One region of the Bradyrhizobium sp. HKCCYLS3077 genome, then DNA from elsewhere that is predicted to be linked to it. Evidence: predicted binding sites of a transcription regulator. Region 1 holds the regulator's gene; each other region holds the start of a gene.

Evidence for each region. The regulator PhoB, encoded in region 1, activates phosphate uptake and scavenging genes when phosphate is short. The targets are predictions, from matches to a motif close to TGTCATNNANCTGTCAT.
Region 2: the regulator PhoB is predicted to act here: its motif matches at 2,793-2,809, upstream of ACQR0Z_RS32780 (DUF2794 domain-containing protein).
Region 3: the regulator PhoB is predicted to act here: its motif matches at 2,455-2,471, upstream of ACQR0Z_RS00230 (alkaline phosphatase D family protein).

Annotation. Positions count from the first base shown of each region.
Region 1 covers NZ_JBNPTH010000003.1:114,896-120,430, reverse strand. The annotation lists gene ACQR0Z_RS12420 (trypsin-like serine protease) at 1-1,254, opposite strand, end outside; gene phoB (phosphate regulon transcriptional regulator PhoB) at 1,349-2,056, opposite strand; gene phoU (phosphate signaling complex protein PhoU) at 2,073-2,789, opposite strand; gene pstB (phosphate ABC transporter ATP-binding protein PstB) at 2,818-3,639, opposite strand; gene pstA (phosphate ABC transporter permease PstA) at 3,636-4,526, opposite strand; gene pstC (phosphate ABC transporter permease subunit PstC) at 4,530-5,528, opposite strand.
Region 2 covers NZ_JBNPTH010000011.1:84,801-90,335, forward strand. The annotation lists gene acnA (aconitate hydratase AcnA) at 1-1,407, shown strand, start outside; gene ACQR0Z_RS32775 (DUF1223 domain-containing protein) at 1,597-2,382, shown strand; gene ACQR0Z_RS32780 (DUF2794 domain-containing protein) at 2,821-3,186, shown strand; gene ACQR0Z_RS32785 (GNAT family N-acetyltransferase) at 3,214-3,741, opposite strand; gene ACQR0Z_RS32790 (Bax inhibitor-1/YccA family protein) at 3,897-4,688, opposite strand; gene ACQR0Z_RS32795 (ABC transporter permease) at 4,982-5,535, opposite strand, start outside.
Region 3 covers NZ_JBNPTH010000001.1:42,646-48,180, reverse strand. The annotation lists gene ACQR0Z_RS00245 (YkvA family protein) at 1-287, opposite strand, end outside; gene ACQR0Z_RS00240 (4a-hydroxytetrahydrobiopterin dehydratase) at 389-691, opposite strand; gene ACQR0Z_RS00235 (TAXI family TRAP transporter solute-binding subunit) at 1,058-2,416, shown strand; gene ACQR0Z_RS00230 (alkaline phosphatase D family protein) at 2,544-4,118, shown strand; gene ACQR0Z_RS00225 (response regulator) at 4,141-4,515, opposite strand; gene ACQR0Z_RS00220 (Crp/Fnr family transcriptional regulator) at 4,681-5,442, shown strand; gene ACQR0Z_RS00215 (prolipoprotein diacylglyceryl transferase) at 5,528-5,535, shown strand, end outside.

The DNA of each region.
Region 1 (5,535 bases):
GGGCGCGGCGAACATCAGCCGGGTCTCCTCGTGGAACGCCGAAAAGATGCCGACCACCACCGGCTCGCCGCCGATCTCGGCCAGGATCGGCGAGCCCGAGTAGCCGAAATTGGCGAGGCAATGCACGGTCAGCAGACGGGCGTCCTTGGTCATGCCGGCGCTGCAATTACGCTGGCCGGTCGGCGAATAGCGCCGCTCCTGACCGTAGCCGATCTCGGAGATCGTGCCCGCCTTGGTCGCAGCCGCGAGCTCGTCGCGGCCCACGGACTTCACTGCCACCGGCTTCGAAGGCAGCGCATCCTTCAGGATGATCAGGGCCCAGTCGGCCGGCGAGCGGTCGATCGACCATTTGTCGTGCTGGGTCGGTATGAACTCAGGCGCGACGATCAGCTTGTCGGCAACCGACGAGGCCGCGGGCGTGCCCTTGTTCATGCCCGCCAGGAAATGGACGTTGCCGGGGCTGACCTGGGTGAGACCGTTGAAGACACAATGCGCCGCCGTCAGCACCACGCGCGGCGCCACCAAGGTGCCGGTGCACGAGCCTCCCGTACTGTATTGCGCCACGGTCACGACACCGATCGATGATGCCGGCCAGGAGGTGGGATCGACGACGTCGCCGAAGTGGCGGTCGAGCCCGAGCAGTTGCTCCGCGCGCGGATTGGCGATGCCGGCATCTGCCGATTCCGGCTTCGGCCGCCACGCCGCAATGGTGGCCTCGGCTTGCTGCCGCTGCGCTTCGCTGAGCTTCACTCTCTGGATCTCGCGGCCGGCCGACCTGACGCCGCTGCGTCCGGCCATCACCAGCCAAGCATAACCCTGGATGACGTCCCTGGTCATGACCTCGCCGTCGAGCATCATCAGGCCGAGCATGTATTGCGACTGGGCAAAGCCCTGCGCCGCCGCGCGGTTGAACCAGCGCGCGGCTTCGCCGTGATCGCGGGCGGCGCCTTCCCCGTTGAAATAGGCGATGCCGAGATAATGCTGGGCGACGGCGAGCCCTTGATCGGCGGCCTTGCGGTACCAGACCAGCGCCTCCGCCTGGTTGCGCGGGGCGCCCAGGCCGAAGGCCTGCATGAATCCGACATTGAATTGCGCGCGCGCATCGCCCTTGGCGGCGAGCGGCTGGAGCCGGCGCAACGCCGCCGCCGGCTGTCCATTCGACGCCGCAGCGACGGCGTCCTCGAGCTCGGCGGCTGCGGCATTGCCGGCAGCCACAAGCAACAAGGCCAACAAGATAGCGAGCGTCCTGATCATTGCGTCTGCCGAGGTCCGACCATGATGATGGGAACTCGATCACACAGGATCAAGACGGCAACGGCGTGACCGCGCGATCAGGCCTGCTCGCCCGTCACGCCTGCTCCGACTTGGCGAACCGATCATCCAGCGCATAGCCCGCGCCGCGCACGGTGCGGATCGGATCCTGCTCGCGGCCGGGATTGAGCAGCTTGCGCAGCCGGCCGATATGCACGTCCACCGTGCGCTCGTCGATATAGATGTCGCGGCCCCAGACGCTGTCGAGCAACTGCTCGCGGCTGAACACGCGGCCGGGATGCTCCAGGAAGAATTCGAGCAGGCGGTATTCGGTCGGGCCGAGATCGATCGGCCGGCCCGAACGCGCGACGCGGCGCTTCTCGCGGTCGAGCTCGATGTCGCCATAGGACAAGACGGTCGCCAGCCGCTCCGGGCTCGCGCGCCGCAGCAGGCCCTTTACGCGCGCCAGCAGCTCCGGCACCGAGAACGGCTTGACGATGTAATCGTCGGCGCCGGTCGCAAGCCCCCGCACACGCTCGCTCTCCTCGCCGCGCGCGGTGAGCATGATGATCGGCAGCTGCTTGGTCTCGGACCGCGCCCGCAGCCGCCGGCACAGCTCGATGCCGGACAGGCCCGGCAGCATCCAGTCGAGCACGACCAGATCGGGCACGCGCTCCTTGAGCCGCGTGTCGGCCTCGTCGCCGCGCGCCACGGTCTCGACCTCGTAGCCTTCGGCCTCGAGGTTGTAGCGCAGCAGCGTCGTCAGCGCCTCCTCGTCCTCAACCACCAGAATTCGCGCACCCATGTCGAAATCGTCTTTCTCAGTTACCGGGGATCGTGGTCGCGAAGCTGGTCATGTCGCCCTTCGGGCGCTTGTCCATGATCTGCTGGCCCTCGATCATATAGAACACCGTCTCGGCGATGTTGGTGGCGTGGTCGCCCATCCGCTCGATGTTCTTGGCGCAGAACATCAAATGGATGCAAAACGAGATGTTGCGCGGGTCTTCCATCATGTAGGTCAGGAGCTCGCGGAACAGCGAGGTGCAGATCGCATCGACCTCCTCGTCGCCCTTCCACACCGTCATCGCCGCCGGCAGGTCATGCGCCGCATAGGCGTCCAGCACCGTCTTGACCTGCGACTGCACCAGGTCGGTCATGTGCTCGAGGCCGCGGATCAGCTTCAGCGGATGGAAGTCGCTCTCCAGCGCGGCGACGCGCTTGCCGATGTTCTTGGCGAGGTCGCCGATGCGCTCCAGATCGGTGGCGACGCGCATCGCGCCGACGATCTCGCGCAAATCCACCGCCATCGGCTGGCGGCGGGCGATCGTCAGCACCGCGCGCTCCTCGATGATGCGCTGCAGCTTGTCGACCTCGGCGTCGGCGGCGACCACCTTCTGGCCGAGCGCCACGTCGCGCCGCACCAGCGCGTCGACGGAATCGACGATCAGCCGCTCGGCGAGGCCGCCCATCTCCGACACCAGCCGGGTGAGGTCCTGCAGATCGCTGTCGAACGCCTTGGCGGTATGTTCACTGGCCATGTTGATCTCCTGAAGAATGCTGTCGGCGTCAGCCGAACCGGCCGGTGATGTAGTCCTGGGTCCGCCGATCGCTCGGCGAGGTGAAGATCTTGCTGGTCTCGTCGAACTCGATCAGCTCGCCGAGATACATGAAGGCGGTCTTGTCGGAGACGCGGGCCGCCTGCTGCATGTTATGGGTGACGATCGCGATCGTATAGTTCTCCGCGAGCTCCTGGATCAGCTCCTCGACCTTGGCGGTCGAGATCGGGTCGAGCGCCGAGCACGGCTCGTCGAACAGGATCACCTCGGGCCGGACGGCGACCGTGCGCGCGATGCACAAGCGCTGCTGCTGGCCGCCGGACAGCGACAGGCCAGAGGCGTTGAGCTTGTCCTTGACCTCGTTCCACAGCGCGCCGCCGCGCAGCGCCTTCTCGACGCGGTCGTCCATCTCGGACTTCGAGATCTTCTCATAGAGCCGGATGCCGAAGGCGATGTTCTCGTAGATCGTCATCGGGAACGGCGTCGGCTTCTGGAACACCATGCCGACCCGCGCGCGCAGCAGATTGAGATCGAGCTTGGGATCGAGGATGTTGGTGTTGTCCAGCATCAGCTGGCCGGTGGCGCGCTGGCCCGGATAGAGATCGTACATCCGGTTGAAGATGCGCAGCAGGGTGGACTTGCCGCAGCCGGACGGGCCGATGAACGCCGTGACGCGGTTGGTGCCCAGCGTCAGGTTGATGTTCTTCAGCGCGTGATGATCGCCGTAATAGAAGTTCAGGTTGCGCGCGGTCACCTTGGCCGGCGCCTCGGGGAGCGGCTGGCCGTGAAGGGTGTGAGCGGGCTGACTGACGGAGACGGACAGTTCGGTCATTTCGTTTTCCTCTCGGCGCCGAGAATGCGTGCACCGACGTTCAAAGCGAGCACGGCCAGAGTGATGAGAAGGGCTCCGCTCCAGGCCAACTGCTTCCAATAGGCATACGGGCTCTGCACGAAGTTGTTGATGGTGACAGGCAGGTTCGCCATCGTCTTGGAGAGGTTGAGGCTCCAGAACTGGTTCGACAGCGCGGTGAACAGGAGCGGCGCGGTTTCGCCGGCGACGCGGGCGGTCGCCAGCAGCACGCCGGTGATGAGGCCGGAGCGCGCCGCGCGGTAGGCGATGCGGCGGATCACCAGCGAGCGCGGCAGGCCGAGCGCCGAGGCTGCCTCGCGCAGCGGGTTGGGCACCAGCAGCAGCATGTCCTCGGTGGTGCGCAGCACGACGGGGATCACGATGACGGCCAGCGCCAGCGCACCGGCGATGGCCGAGAAGCCGCCCATCGGCACCACGACGGCGCCATAGATGAACAGGCCGATGATGATCGACGGCGCCGACAGCAGGATGTCGTTGATGAAGCGGATCACCGAGGTCAGGCGGTCGTTGCGGCCGTATTCGGCGAGGTAGGTGCCAGCGAACAGGCCGAGCGGCGCGCCGATGCCGACGCCGATCACGGTCATCATGATCGAGCCGACGATGGCGTTGCGCAGGCCGCCTTCGCTGGCGCCCGGCGGCGGCGTGTCGGCGGTGAAGACCTGCAGGCTGAGGCCGGCGAGGCCGTTATAGAACAGCGTGAACAGGATCAGCGCCAGCCAGGTGACGCCGAACGCCGCGGCGGCGATGCACAGGCCGCGGACGACGAGGTCGCGGCGCCGGCGGCGCGCATAGATCGGGTTGATGGGATTGACCGGCGTATCGACGGTGGACATCTCGACGCTCGTCATGGGTTACTTTCCAGCCTTGGCTTCGAGCCGCGCCAGCATCAGCCGGGCGCTCGCCAGCACGAAGAAGGTGAGGACGAACAGGAGCAGGCCGAGCAGGATCAGGCTCGACTGGTGCAGGCCGTCGCTCTCCTGGAATTCGGAGGCGATCGCGGCCGAGATCGTCGTGCCCGGCGCGAAGATCGAGGACGAGATCCGGAACGAGTTGCCGATGATGAAGGTCACCGCCATGGTCTCGCCGAGCGCACGGCCCAGCGCCAGCATGACGCCGCCGATGACGCCGACCCTTGTGTAGGGGATGACGACGCTGCGCACGACCTCCCAGGTGGTGCAACCGACGCCGTAGGCGGCTTCCTTGAGCACCGGCGGGACCGTCTTGAAGACGTCGACCGAGATCGAGGTGATGAAGGGCAGCACCATGATCGCCAGGATCAGCGAGGCGTTGAACAGGCTGAGATAGGACGGCGGACCTGCGAAGATGTCCTGCAGCACCGGGATGTTGGCGCAGAGGCCGATCATGAACGGCTGGAACGTGGTGGCCAGGAACGGGCCCAGCACGAAGAAGCCCCACATGCCGTAGATGATCGAGGGAATGCCGGCGAGCAGCTCGATGGCGAGGCCAATGGGACGGCGCAGCCATTGCGGGCAGAGCTCGGTCAGAAAGATCGCGATGCCGAGGCCGACGGGAATGGCGATCAGCATCGCGATGAACGAGGTCACCAGCGTGCCGTAGATCGGGCCGAGCGCACCGAGCACCGGCGGATCGGCCGAAGGCGCCCAGCGCTTGGTGAAGAGGAACTGGAAGCCATACTCCTTCATCGCCGGCCAGGCGCCGATGACGAGGGAGATGATGATGCCGCCGAGGATCAGCAGCACCGAGATCGCCGACAGGCGGGTGATCCAGTAGAAGGTGACATCGCCGAGCTTGAACGCGCTCAGCGCGCGGGCGCGGTCATAGGGCCCTGCGGCAGCGGCGATATCGCCGACCTCGCTCTCAACGGCCATCTCAGCC
Region 2 (5,535 bases), on a different contig from region 1:
GCCATCACCTCCTGCACCAACACCTCGAACCCGAGCGTGCTGATCGGCGCCGGCCTGTTGGCCCGCAACGCCGCCGCCAAGGGCCTCAAAGCCAAGCCGTGGGTGAAGACCTCGCTCGCCCCGGGCAGCCAGGTGGTTGCCGAGTACCTCGCGAACTCCGGCCTGCAGAAGGACCTCGACAAGGTCGGCTTCAACCTGGTCGGCTTCGGCTGCACCACCTGCATCGGCAATTCGGGTCCGCTGCCGGAGGAGATCTCGAAGTCGATCAACGACAATGGCGTCGTCGCGGCGGCGGTGCTGTCGGGCAACCGCAACTTCGAAGGCCGCGTCTCGCCGGACGTGCAGGCGAACTACCTGGCCTCGCCGCCGCTGGTCGTCGCCTACGCGCTCGCCGGCACCGTGACCAAGGACCTCGCCGTCGAGCCGATCGGCATCGGCAAGGACAAGAAGCCGGTCTACCTGAAGGATATCTGGCCGACGACGAAGGAGGTCAATGACTTCGTCAAGAAGTTCGTCAAGGCCTCGATCTTCAAGAAGCGCTATGCCGACGTGTTCAAGGGCGACACCAACTGGCGCAAGATCAAGACCGTGGAGAGCGAGACCTATCGCTGGAACATGTCGTCGACCTACGTGCAGAACCCGCCGTATTTCGAGGGCATGAAGAAGGAGCCGGAGCCGATCAAGGACATCGTCGAGGCCCGCGTGCTGGCGCTGTTCGGCGACAAGATCACCACCGACCACATCTCGCCGGCCGGTTCGATCAAGCTGACCTCGCCCGCCGGCAAGTTCCTCAGCGAGCACCAGGTCCGCCCGGCCGACTTCAACCAGTACGGCACCCGCCGCGGCAATCACGAGATCATGATGCGCGGCACCTTCGCCAACATCCGCATCAAGAACTTCATGCTCAAGGGCTCCGACGGCAACATCCCCGAGGGCGGCCTGACCAAGCACTGGCCCGACGGCGAGCAGATGTCGATCTACGACGCCGCCATGAAGTACCAGGAAGAGGGCGTGCCGCTGGTGGTGTTCGCCGGCGCCGAATACGGCAACGGTTCGTCGCGTGACTGGGCCGCCAAGGGCACCCGCCTGCTCGGCGTCCGCGCCGTGATCTGCCAGAGCTTCGAGCGCATCCACCGCTCGAACCTGGTCGGCATGGGCGTGCTGCCGCTCACCTTCCAGGAAGGCACGTCGTGGTCGTCGCTGGGCCTGAAGGGCGACGAGAAGGTCACCATCAAGGGCCTCCAGGGCGACTTGAAGCCGCGCCAGACCCTGACCGCCGAGATCATCTCGGCCAACGGTGCGGCGCAGCAGGTGCCGCTGCTCTGCCGGATCGATACGCTGGACGAGCTGGACTACTACCGGAACGGCGGCATCCTGCACTACGTGCTGCGCAAGCTCGCCGCTTAACCACAGCGCGATGCGACAGTTTGGCTCACTCTGAAGTGAGTAGCGGGTGATGAAGGAGGCGGCCTATGACAAGGGCCGCCTCCTTTGCATTTTCGGTTTGTTAACTACGAGGACGGCATCGCGGATAGGGTGATGCGCTAGGGCGCAGCGGACGGTGGTCCAGACGGGACAGTGGCGATGAGTGGACAGATGTCGTGGTGGTCGCGCGCGGCGCTGGGTGTCTGTGCGGTCATTGCCTTCGTCCGGCCGGCGGCCGCCGACCCGCGTGCGGTGATCGAACTCTTCACGTCGCAGGGCTGCTCGTCCTGTCCGCCGGCCGACAAGGTGCTCGGCGACCTCGCGCGCGATCCCACCATCATCGCGCTGTCTCTGCCGATCGATTACTGGGACTATCTCGGCTGGAAGGACACGCTGGCCGATTCCCGCTTCACGGCGCGGCAGCGCGCCTATTCGCGGGCGCGCGGCGACCGTGAGGTCTACACCCCGCAGGCGGTGGTCAACGGCTCCGTGCATGTGATCGGCAGCGATCGCGACGCGATCGAAGGGGCGATCGAGGAAACGGCCCGAGGTGGTGCGGTGATGTCGGTCCCGGTCAGCCTGTCGATCGAGGGCCAGGAGCTCACCGTGGCGGTGGCCGCTGCCGGCGAACACGCGCCGCGCAAGCATGGTGAGGTCTGGGTCGGCTCGATTGCCCGCGTCGTCCCGATCCAGGTCGCGCGCGGCGAGAATGGCGGCCGGGAGCTCACCTATTACAACGTGGTCCGTGGCTTGATGAAGCTGGGCGACTGGAATGGGTCGCCGATGAACTGGAGCGTTCCGCTTGACAAGATCGCCCGTGAGGGCGTCGATGGCGCCGTGGTCTATCTGCAGGATGGCAGCCGCGACCGGCCGGGTCTGATGCTCGGCGCTGCCCTTTCCGATCTGCCGCCGCTGGTGAGCCGGGCGTCGGCGACGGCGCGCGCTCCCGAGCGCTGAGACCTCTCCCCGATCCATCTTTGCGGCGCATCTGCCTGCGGAAGGTTCCGGTCCATCCGCGGCGGCCGGTCCGCATCGCAGCATGAAGCCTTGGGCTCGATCCATGGGCTCGCGCCAAAAAGCAAAAGGACCAACTTGCGTTGGCCCTTTGCCTTACTTGTGAATAGACCCGATCCTGACGACCCCGGGGGGCTGGGGGCTGAGGAATCCGGAACCGAAAGGACCGGGCCAACGCACACGAATCTTATGCCCAGGATCGGGGGCGGTCCGTAGGCGGAAACGCGGCGCGATTATGATTCCGCTAACGATCCCGTGACGCCTGCGTGTTCGTGGAACTCGCGTTCGACGCAGACGCCGCGAAGTTCGATAATGAAAACGGCCCCTTGCGGCTTCCGCCGGTTGGCGCGATCATGTCACACGGATGACAGGAGGACGCTCATGAACCTCACCCCGGAGGATGCCGACCCCAGCGAGAATCGCGCGGCGGCGCGCAACGCGGCCGCAGCGCCGACCCGGGTGACGTTCGACCGCCTCGAGCTGAACCGCATCCTCAATCTCTATGGTCGTATGGTCGCCGATGGCGAATGGCGCGACTACTCGATCGACTTCCTGCGCGACCGGGCCGTGTTCTCGGTCTTCCGCCGGGCGTCCGAGGTGCCTCTCTACCGTATCGAGAAAGACCCGCGGCTGGCCCGCAAGCAGGGCATGTACAGCGTGATTTCGGCGACCGGCCTGATCCTGCGCCGCGGCCACGAGCTGGAGCGGGTGCTGCTGGCGATCGCGCCGAAGCCGGCGCTGGTCTGAGCCGCCTCTCCCGCCGATCGAGGTTACCTAGGCCGGGACGTCGCTGCTGCCGGTGCCAAGCGGCCGCTGCATCATGACCGTATCGAGCCAGCGGCCGAATTTCAGGCCGACACTCGGATGGGTGCCGATCATCTCGAAACCGCAGGCGGTGTGCAGCCCGACCGAGCCGGCATTGGCGGAGTCGCCGATGACGGCGATCATCTGGCGGAAGCCGCGCTCCTCGCACGCCTCGATCAAGGCCCGCATCAACCGCATCCCGATCCCGCGGCGCTGGCTGGCCGGCGCGAGATAGACCGAGTTCTCGACCGTGAAGCGATAGGCGGGGCGCGGACGGTAAGGTCCGGCATAGGCATAGCCCACCACGTCGCCGTCCAGAAGGGCGGCGAAATAGGGGAAGCCGCTGTCGCTCAGCGCCCGGAAGCGCCGGGTCATCTCCGCCAGATCCGGCGGGTCGAGCTCGAAGGTGGCTGTGCCCTCGCGGACGGCCTGGCCGTAAATGGCGGTGATGGCGGGAAGGTCGGCCTCCTGGGTGGGCCGGATCTCGATGTCGGACATGGGTGGAACAATACCAGGGCGAAGCAGCCGATCAACATCGTCGCAGCATGGCTGCCGCTCCCGGCGCGAGCCATGCTCTCAGTCGTCTGGACAAACGAAAAGCCCCGGCGCTGAGGCCGGGGCTTCGAAGGTCGCTCGTGTTGCGAGCCGATGGATCAGTCGCGCTGTCCGAGGAGCTGCAGCAGCAGCGTGAACAGGTTGATGAAGTTCAAGTACAGCGACAGGGCGCCGGTGATCGCTGCGCGCTCGGCGATGTCGCCGCCCGCGGAGGCGTAGCCGTAGATGTACTCGTTCTTCAGGCGCTGCGTGTCCCAGGCGGTCAGGCCGGCGAACACGAACACGCCGATCACCGACACGATGAACTGCAGCATCGAGCTCGCCAGGAACAGGTTCACGAGGCTCGCCAGCACGATGCCGATCAGGCCCATGAACAGGAACGAGCCCATGCCCGTCATGTCACGCTTGGTCGTGTAGCCGTACAGGCTGAGCGCGCCGAACGTCGCCGCGGTGATGAAGAACACCCGCACGATCGAGGTGTGGGTGTACACCAGGAAGATCGACGACAGCGAGATGCCCATCAAGGCCGAGAACACCCAGAACAGGATCTGCGCGGTCGACGGCGCGAGGCGGTTGATGCCGGCCGAGATCGCGAACACCATGACCAGGGGGGCCAGGATGAACAGCCATTTCAGCGGGCTCACGAACATCGCGTAGCCGAACTGCGTCAGATAGGCGTTGCCGAACTTGAACACGCCGGCCGCCGGATCGCCGGTCACCGACGCCATATAGACGCCGAGCGCCGCGAGGCCGGTGATGGCCAGGCCGATGCTCATGTAATTGTAGATGCGCAGCATGTAGGCGCGCAGACCGGCGTCGACGGTCGCGGCATCGGCGCGCCCGGCCACCCGGCCAAAGGGTGAAGCATAGTTGCGGTCTAGGTCCGACATGGTCGAATTCCCGTTGGTTGCCCGGCGCTCCGGTCCTGGCAGGACCTTCAGCCGGTTCTCGAAAAACCCTATCTCATCAAAGCTGCCATCGATATTAAATTTGCGTCATCGGCAAATTCGCCATCTTTTGGCAGATCTCTTTGGCAGCCTTCTGAGCCCATTCCCTAAATGGGAAACTAGCATATTTGCTGCAAGCTTCCACGCGCGGCTGAATGTCGCTCCGCGCGCGTTTGCGCCGTGAAAATCCCGTTAACCGTGCGGCATGAACGCACAATAGCACGAACGTCCGGGGCCTAAAGGTTCCTCAGAACCGTTGCCGGCTTCTGGTTGAGCGCCAGCAGCGTGCCGGCGAGGCCGAGACCCACAGTCACCACCAGCGCGGCGAGCACGACCAGCGCGGCGCTGCCGGCCTGCCAGGCGAAGCTCAACGTCATCAGCCGCGTCACGATCAGCCAGGCGGAGACGGAGCCTGCGATCACGCCGAACGCCGCGGTGGCAAATCCGATCATCAGATATTCGAGCGCGTAGGCGCCGAGCAGGCGCAGCCGCGTGGCGCCCAGCGTCTTCAGGATGACGGCGTCGTAGACGCGATGGCGATGTCCGGCGGCGAGCGCACCGCCCAGCACGAGGATGGCCGAGATCAGCGTCACCGCGCTGGCGCCGCGGATCGCGAGCGCGAGGTTGGAAACGACTGATCCCACCGTCTCCATCACCTCGCGGACCCGCACGCTGGTCACCATCGGGAAGGCGTCGGCTACCTTGCGGATGACGCGAGCGTCCTCGGCGGCATCGGAGCTGGCCTCGGTCAATGTGGCGACGTGCGTGTGGGGCGCGCCCTTGAACGCAT
Region 3 (5,535 bases), on a different contig from region 1:
AGCACCGCCGCGTCGTCGGTGAAGCCGAGGATCGGCAGCACGTCCGGAACGAAGTCGAACGGCAGCACGAAATAGGCGATCGCGCCGAGCAGGGACACCTGCACGTGCCGCGGCGTCTCCTTGTCGAAAGCGCAGTAGTAGGCCGCGAGCAGCTCCTCGGCGAACGGGAGCCGCGCGACGACCTTCTTGAACTTCACCCAGAAACGACGGCGAAGCGTCTCGCGATCCTGCGCCAGCCGCTCCGCCGGCTCGAAGCCGACGCTGTAGTCGGCCGAATCCGACACCATGTCCGATCTCCGGTTCCGAGGCTGCGCGGTGGCGCAGCCGTCGCGCCGACATGTGGGGATGGCGATCTCTGCTGCAAGACGTCGCTGGGCAGCGATCTCGTTCAGTCGCCGATCTCGCTTGCGATCGCGTTCATTGCGGTGGCAAGCGCGATGTCGCGGGCGGTCACGCCTCCGGCGTCGTGGGTGGCAAGCACCACCTCGACCGTGCGGTAGACGTTGCGCCATTCGGGATGATGGTCCTGCTTCTCGGCGATCAATGCGACCCGCGTCATGAAGCCGAATGCCGCGTTGAAGTCCTTGAAGGTGAAGGTGCGGGTGATGGCGTCGCGGCCGTTCAGCTCGGACCAGCCGGAAAGCTCGCGCAAGGTATGGGCGCGTGCGTCCCCTGAAAGTGGTTGGGCCATCTTGATGTCCTCCTCTCGTCCTCTTCCTCGCACAGATCGATCCGTCCGGATCTCTACGGTCATCGCGCCGGTCCGGATCACGCGCCCCGATCCTCTCGGGCCGGTGACTGGAAACCGCTTCCCCGTCAGAGCCTTGTCACAGCAGCGCCGCCGGATCGCCGTCTCGCCATGGTTGTCTGCCCGAGCACTCGTGCCACGGTAACCATGACGCAGATGTCACCCCGGGCGGACAAGAAATTTGCTACAGTTCGGCATTATCGGAGGTCGAGGCCGGACGAAGCCGCCCCTGGCGTCGTTCCCCGGCTCGAGGTGACCGGAGGAACGGACCTGGCAGACACCCAGACCACGCCAGCACAGCGCTCCCAGATGCGCCCTGCCGTGTTCATCGTCATCGCCGGGATCCTCGCGATCGTCGGCGCTCTGGCGGGTGCGTACTATTTTGCCATGCGGCCGGTCGTGCTCAAGATCGCGGTCGGTCCGCCGAACAGTGACGATCTCAAGGTCGTCCAGGCCCTCACCCAGGCGTTCTCGCAGAACCACGCCTATGTCCGGCTCCGCCCGGTGCCGACGGAAGGCGCCGGCGAGAGTGCGCAGGCGCTGGCTGCCGGCAAGGTCGACCTCGCGATCGTGCGCGGCGATCTCGAGGTGCCGAAGAACGCGCAGGCGGTCGCCACCCTGCGCAAGAACGTGGCCGTGCTCTGGGTGCCGCCGGCCGGCAAGGGCAAGGGCCGCAAGAGCGGCGCCAAGATCACCAAGATTTCCCAGCTCGCCGGCCACAAGGTCGGCATCATCGGCCGCACCCCGGCCAACGCCAACCTGCTGAAGGTGATCCTGCACCAGTATGGCGTCGATGCCGGCAAGGTCGAGATCGTGCAATTCCCGATCACCGAGGCCGCCGAAGCCGTCCGCAACCAGAAGGCGGACGTCTATCTCGCCGCCGGGCCGATCAACAGCAAGATCACCGCCGATGCGATCGCGGCCGCCACCAAGGACGGCGGCACGCCGACCTTCCTGGCGATCGATTCGGCCGAGGCCATCGCGCAGAACCATCCGGAGTACGAGGCCGCCGAGATTCCCTCGGGCGCGTTCGGCGGCTCGCCTGACCGTCCGGAAGACGAAGTCAAGACGATCAGCTTCAACCACCACATTGTTGCTCGCAAGGGTCTCGCCGATTCCACCGTCTCGGCCTTTACACATCAGTTGTTCTCGGCCCGCCAGCAGCTGCTGTCGGAATTCCCGCTCACCGCCAAGATCGAAACGCCCGACACCGACAAGGACGCCGCGATTCCCGCTCATCCCGGTGCCGCCGCATTCGTCGACGGCGAGGAGAAGACCTTCCTCGACCGCTACAGCGACTACATCTGGTGGAGCCTGATGGCGCTGTCTGCGATGGGCTCGGCCGGCGCCTGGTTCGCGGGCTATCTCAAGCGCGACGAGCGCACCATCAATACCTCGCTGCGCGACCGGCTGCTGGAGATGATCACGATCGCACGCAAGAGCGATTCGACCGAGGAGCTCGACCAGCTCCAGGCCGAGGCCGACGAGATCCTGCGCAACACGCTGACCTGCTTCGAGGACGGCGCGATCGAGCACGCCGCGCTGACCGCGTTCAACATCGCGCTCGAGCAGTTCCACAACGCGGTGGCCGACCGCAAGCTGATCCTGATGAGCATGCCGGCCAACCTGCAGCGGACCAGCGCTCAGCTCCGCGCCGCCGGGACGTGAGCCGGCGCCACGCCTGCCGCGTGCGTCTCGACCAGCCGTGTAATTGCAGCGTCATCAATCTTTCCTAGGTCTGCCGGCCATGGCGCTGCGCGTCCTCTTTCGCGCGCGAGCCGATCAGGAGATTCCCATGACCGCTCATCTTGTCCGCCCGCCGTCGCTTCGTCTGTCGCGCCGCCGCTTCCTCTCGACGGCCGCTGCCGCCGGCGTCACGACGCTTGCGACCCCCTATCTCAGCCGCGCGGCCGACCGGCCGCAGATCACCCATGGCGTGCAGTCCGGCGATGTCAGCATGGACGGCGGCGTGGTGTGGGCGCGTGCCGACCGGCCGTCGCAGATGCTGGTCGAGGTCGCGACCACCGAATCGTTCAAGGACGCCCGCGCGCTGCCGCCGATCGCGGTGCTGCCGGAGAGCGACTTCACCGCCAAGATGCTGATCGACAATCTGCCGAGCGGCCAGGACATCTTCTACCGCGTCAAATTCCGCGACCTCTCCCACACCGCCGTCGAGAGCGAGCCAATGGTCGGCCGCTTCCGCACCGCGCCAGGCAACAAACGCGACGTGTCGTTCGTCTGGGGCGGCGACGTTGCCGGCCAGGGCTGGGGCATCAATCCCGACGATGGCGGCATGTTCACCTTCGCGACGATGAAGAAGCATCGTCCGGATTTCTTCCTGCATTCCGGCGACACCATCTATGCCGATGGTCCGATCAAGTCCGAAGTCAAGCTGCCGGACAACAAGGTCTGGAAGAACCTCACCGTGGAGGAGAAGGCCAAGGTCGCCGAGACGCTCGACGAATTCCGGGCCGCTCACAAGTACAATTTCCTCGACGAGAACGTGCGGGCCTTCAATGCCGAGGTGCCCATCTTCGTGCAGTGGGACGATCACGAGGTGACCAACAACTGGTCGGCCTCCAAGGACCTGCCGGCGGCCTACAAGGAGCGCAACATCCAGCTGCTCGCGGCGCGCGCCGCGCGGGCCTTCCACGAAATGTATCCGATGCGCGAGAGCATCGTTGAGCCGGGCCGGGTGTATCGCACGATCAAATACGGCCCGCATCTCGATGTGTTCGTGCTCGACGAGCGCAGCTATCGCGGTGCCAACGGTCCGAACCTCGAGGACAGCTATGGCCCGTCGTCCTACTTCATCGGGCCGGAGCAGATGCGCTGGCTGAAGCGGGCGCTGCTGAATTCGCGCGCGACCTGGAAGGTGATCGCCTCCGACATGCCGCTCAGCCTTATCGTCTATGATGACGCGGCCAACAAGAAGGGCTCCGAGGCGATTGCGCAGGGCGACGGTCCGGCGCGCGGCCGCGAGCTGGAGATCGCCGAGATCCTGCGCTTCATCAAGACGGCGCCGATCCAGAATACCGTATGGCTGACGGCCGACGTGCACTACGCCGCCGCGCACTACTACGATCCCAACAAGGCGCAATTCCAGGACTTCGAGCCGTTCTGGGAGTTCGTCTCGGGTCCGCTGCATGCCGGCACGTTCGGTCCGAACGAGCTCGACAACACCTTCGGCCCCGAGGTGCGCTTCATCAAGGCGCCCGGTCTCGACAAGCAGAACCTGCCGCCGTCGGCCGGCATGCAGTTCTTCGGTCACGTCAAGATCGACGGGGCGAGCGGCCAGATGACCGTGACCCTGCGCGACCGTGCCGACGTTGCGCTGTGGTCGACCACGCTCGATCCGAAGCTGGGCTGACGGCGTTTCGCTGCGGCGACGACTAGTCGCGTCGCCGCAGCACGACCTCCAGGGCATCGGTCGGGCAGGGCTTCGGCAAGCGCGGCCGGTCGGAAAACGCTGTGGGCACGCCGTCGGCGCCGTAGCCGGTCGAAAATGCGAAGGGGATGCCGAGCGTGCTGAGACGCTCGGCGATTGCAAAGCTCTTTTCGCGCACCAGGCCGACATCGAGCAGCGCGAACTCCGGCGCCCGCTCCTCGATCATGGCGAGCGCCGTGGCGACGTTCGCCGCGATCCTGACCTCGGCCACACCGAGATCAGTGATGGTGTCTTCCAAGCCGAGCGCAATGATCGGGTCGTCCTCGACGACCAGCACATGCTGATAGAGCTCGGGCACGCTGGGTTGCGAGCGGGTCATGTGATCTGCGGGTTCCAAGGTGAAACTGGCTCCCGCAGCCGGCGCCTCATCGCAAGCACGCTGGCGGGTCCTGGAACCGAAGCCATCATATCGGAGTTCCTGTGTCTGTGCACTTGTGAACACAAGAAGCACAGATCACGCACATGCGTAACGCGGGGGATTTCGATGCCGACCCAGACTGTGACGACACTTGCGCGTGAGCGACCCTACAACAATCTGCTGCGCCGGTTGAGTCCGCCGGATTATGCCCTGATCGCGCCCTACCTGGTCGAGGACCAGGCGATGCCGAGCGAACTGCTGTATCGCCCCGGCGACGACGTGCAGATCGTGCATTTTCCCTGCGGCCCGGCGCTGACATCCTACCTGGTTCCCAACGAGGACGGTCGCGACGTCGAGACCATTCTGGTCGGCCGCGAGGGCGCGGTCGGCGGCATCGTCAGCGAGGGTTTCCTGCCGGCCTATACGCGGATCGTAGTCAAGTTCGGCGGCCCGTTCGTCCGCTTGCCCCTGTCACGCCTCGCCGCGGCCAAGCTGCAATCGAAGACGCTGCGCAACGTATTCGCGCGCTATGCCGATTGCATGCTGGCGCAGATGTTCCAGTCGACCGCCTGCAACGCCATCCACTCGATCGAGCAGCGCACGGCGAAATGGATCGTGGCGGCGATGGACCGCACCGATGGCGAGCCGATCGTGCCGCTGACGCATGAGCAACTCGCGACCTTGCTCGGCGTTGGCCGCTCCTATGTCAGCCGTGTCGTCCAGACCTTCCGCGCCGAGGGCATTCTCGAAACCAGGCGCGGCGCCTTCATGGTGCGGGATTTCGATGCCTTGAAGCAGCGCTCCTGCCTGTGCAACGAGGCGGTGAAGACCCATTTCGAGGAGGTCCTGCGCGGCGTCTATCCGACCGAGCAGGCGGCCACCGGCTGATATCAACCGAGGCTGAGACGAACACGTCATTGCCTTCGGCGCCGGGACCTTGCCATAGTCCGGATGCAACCGGACTATGGGAGTCATGGACGG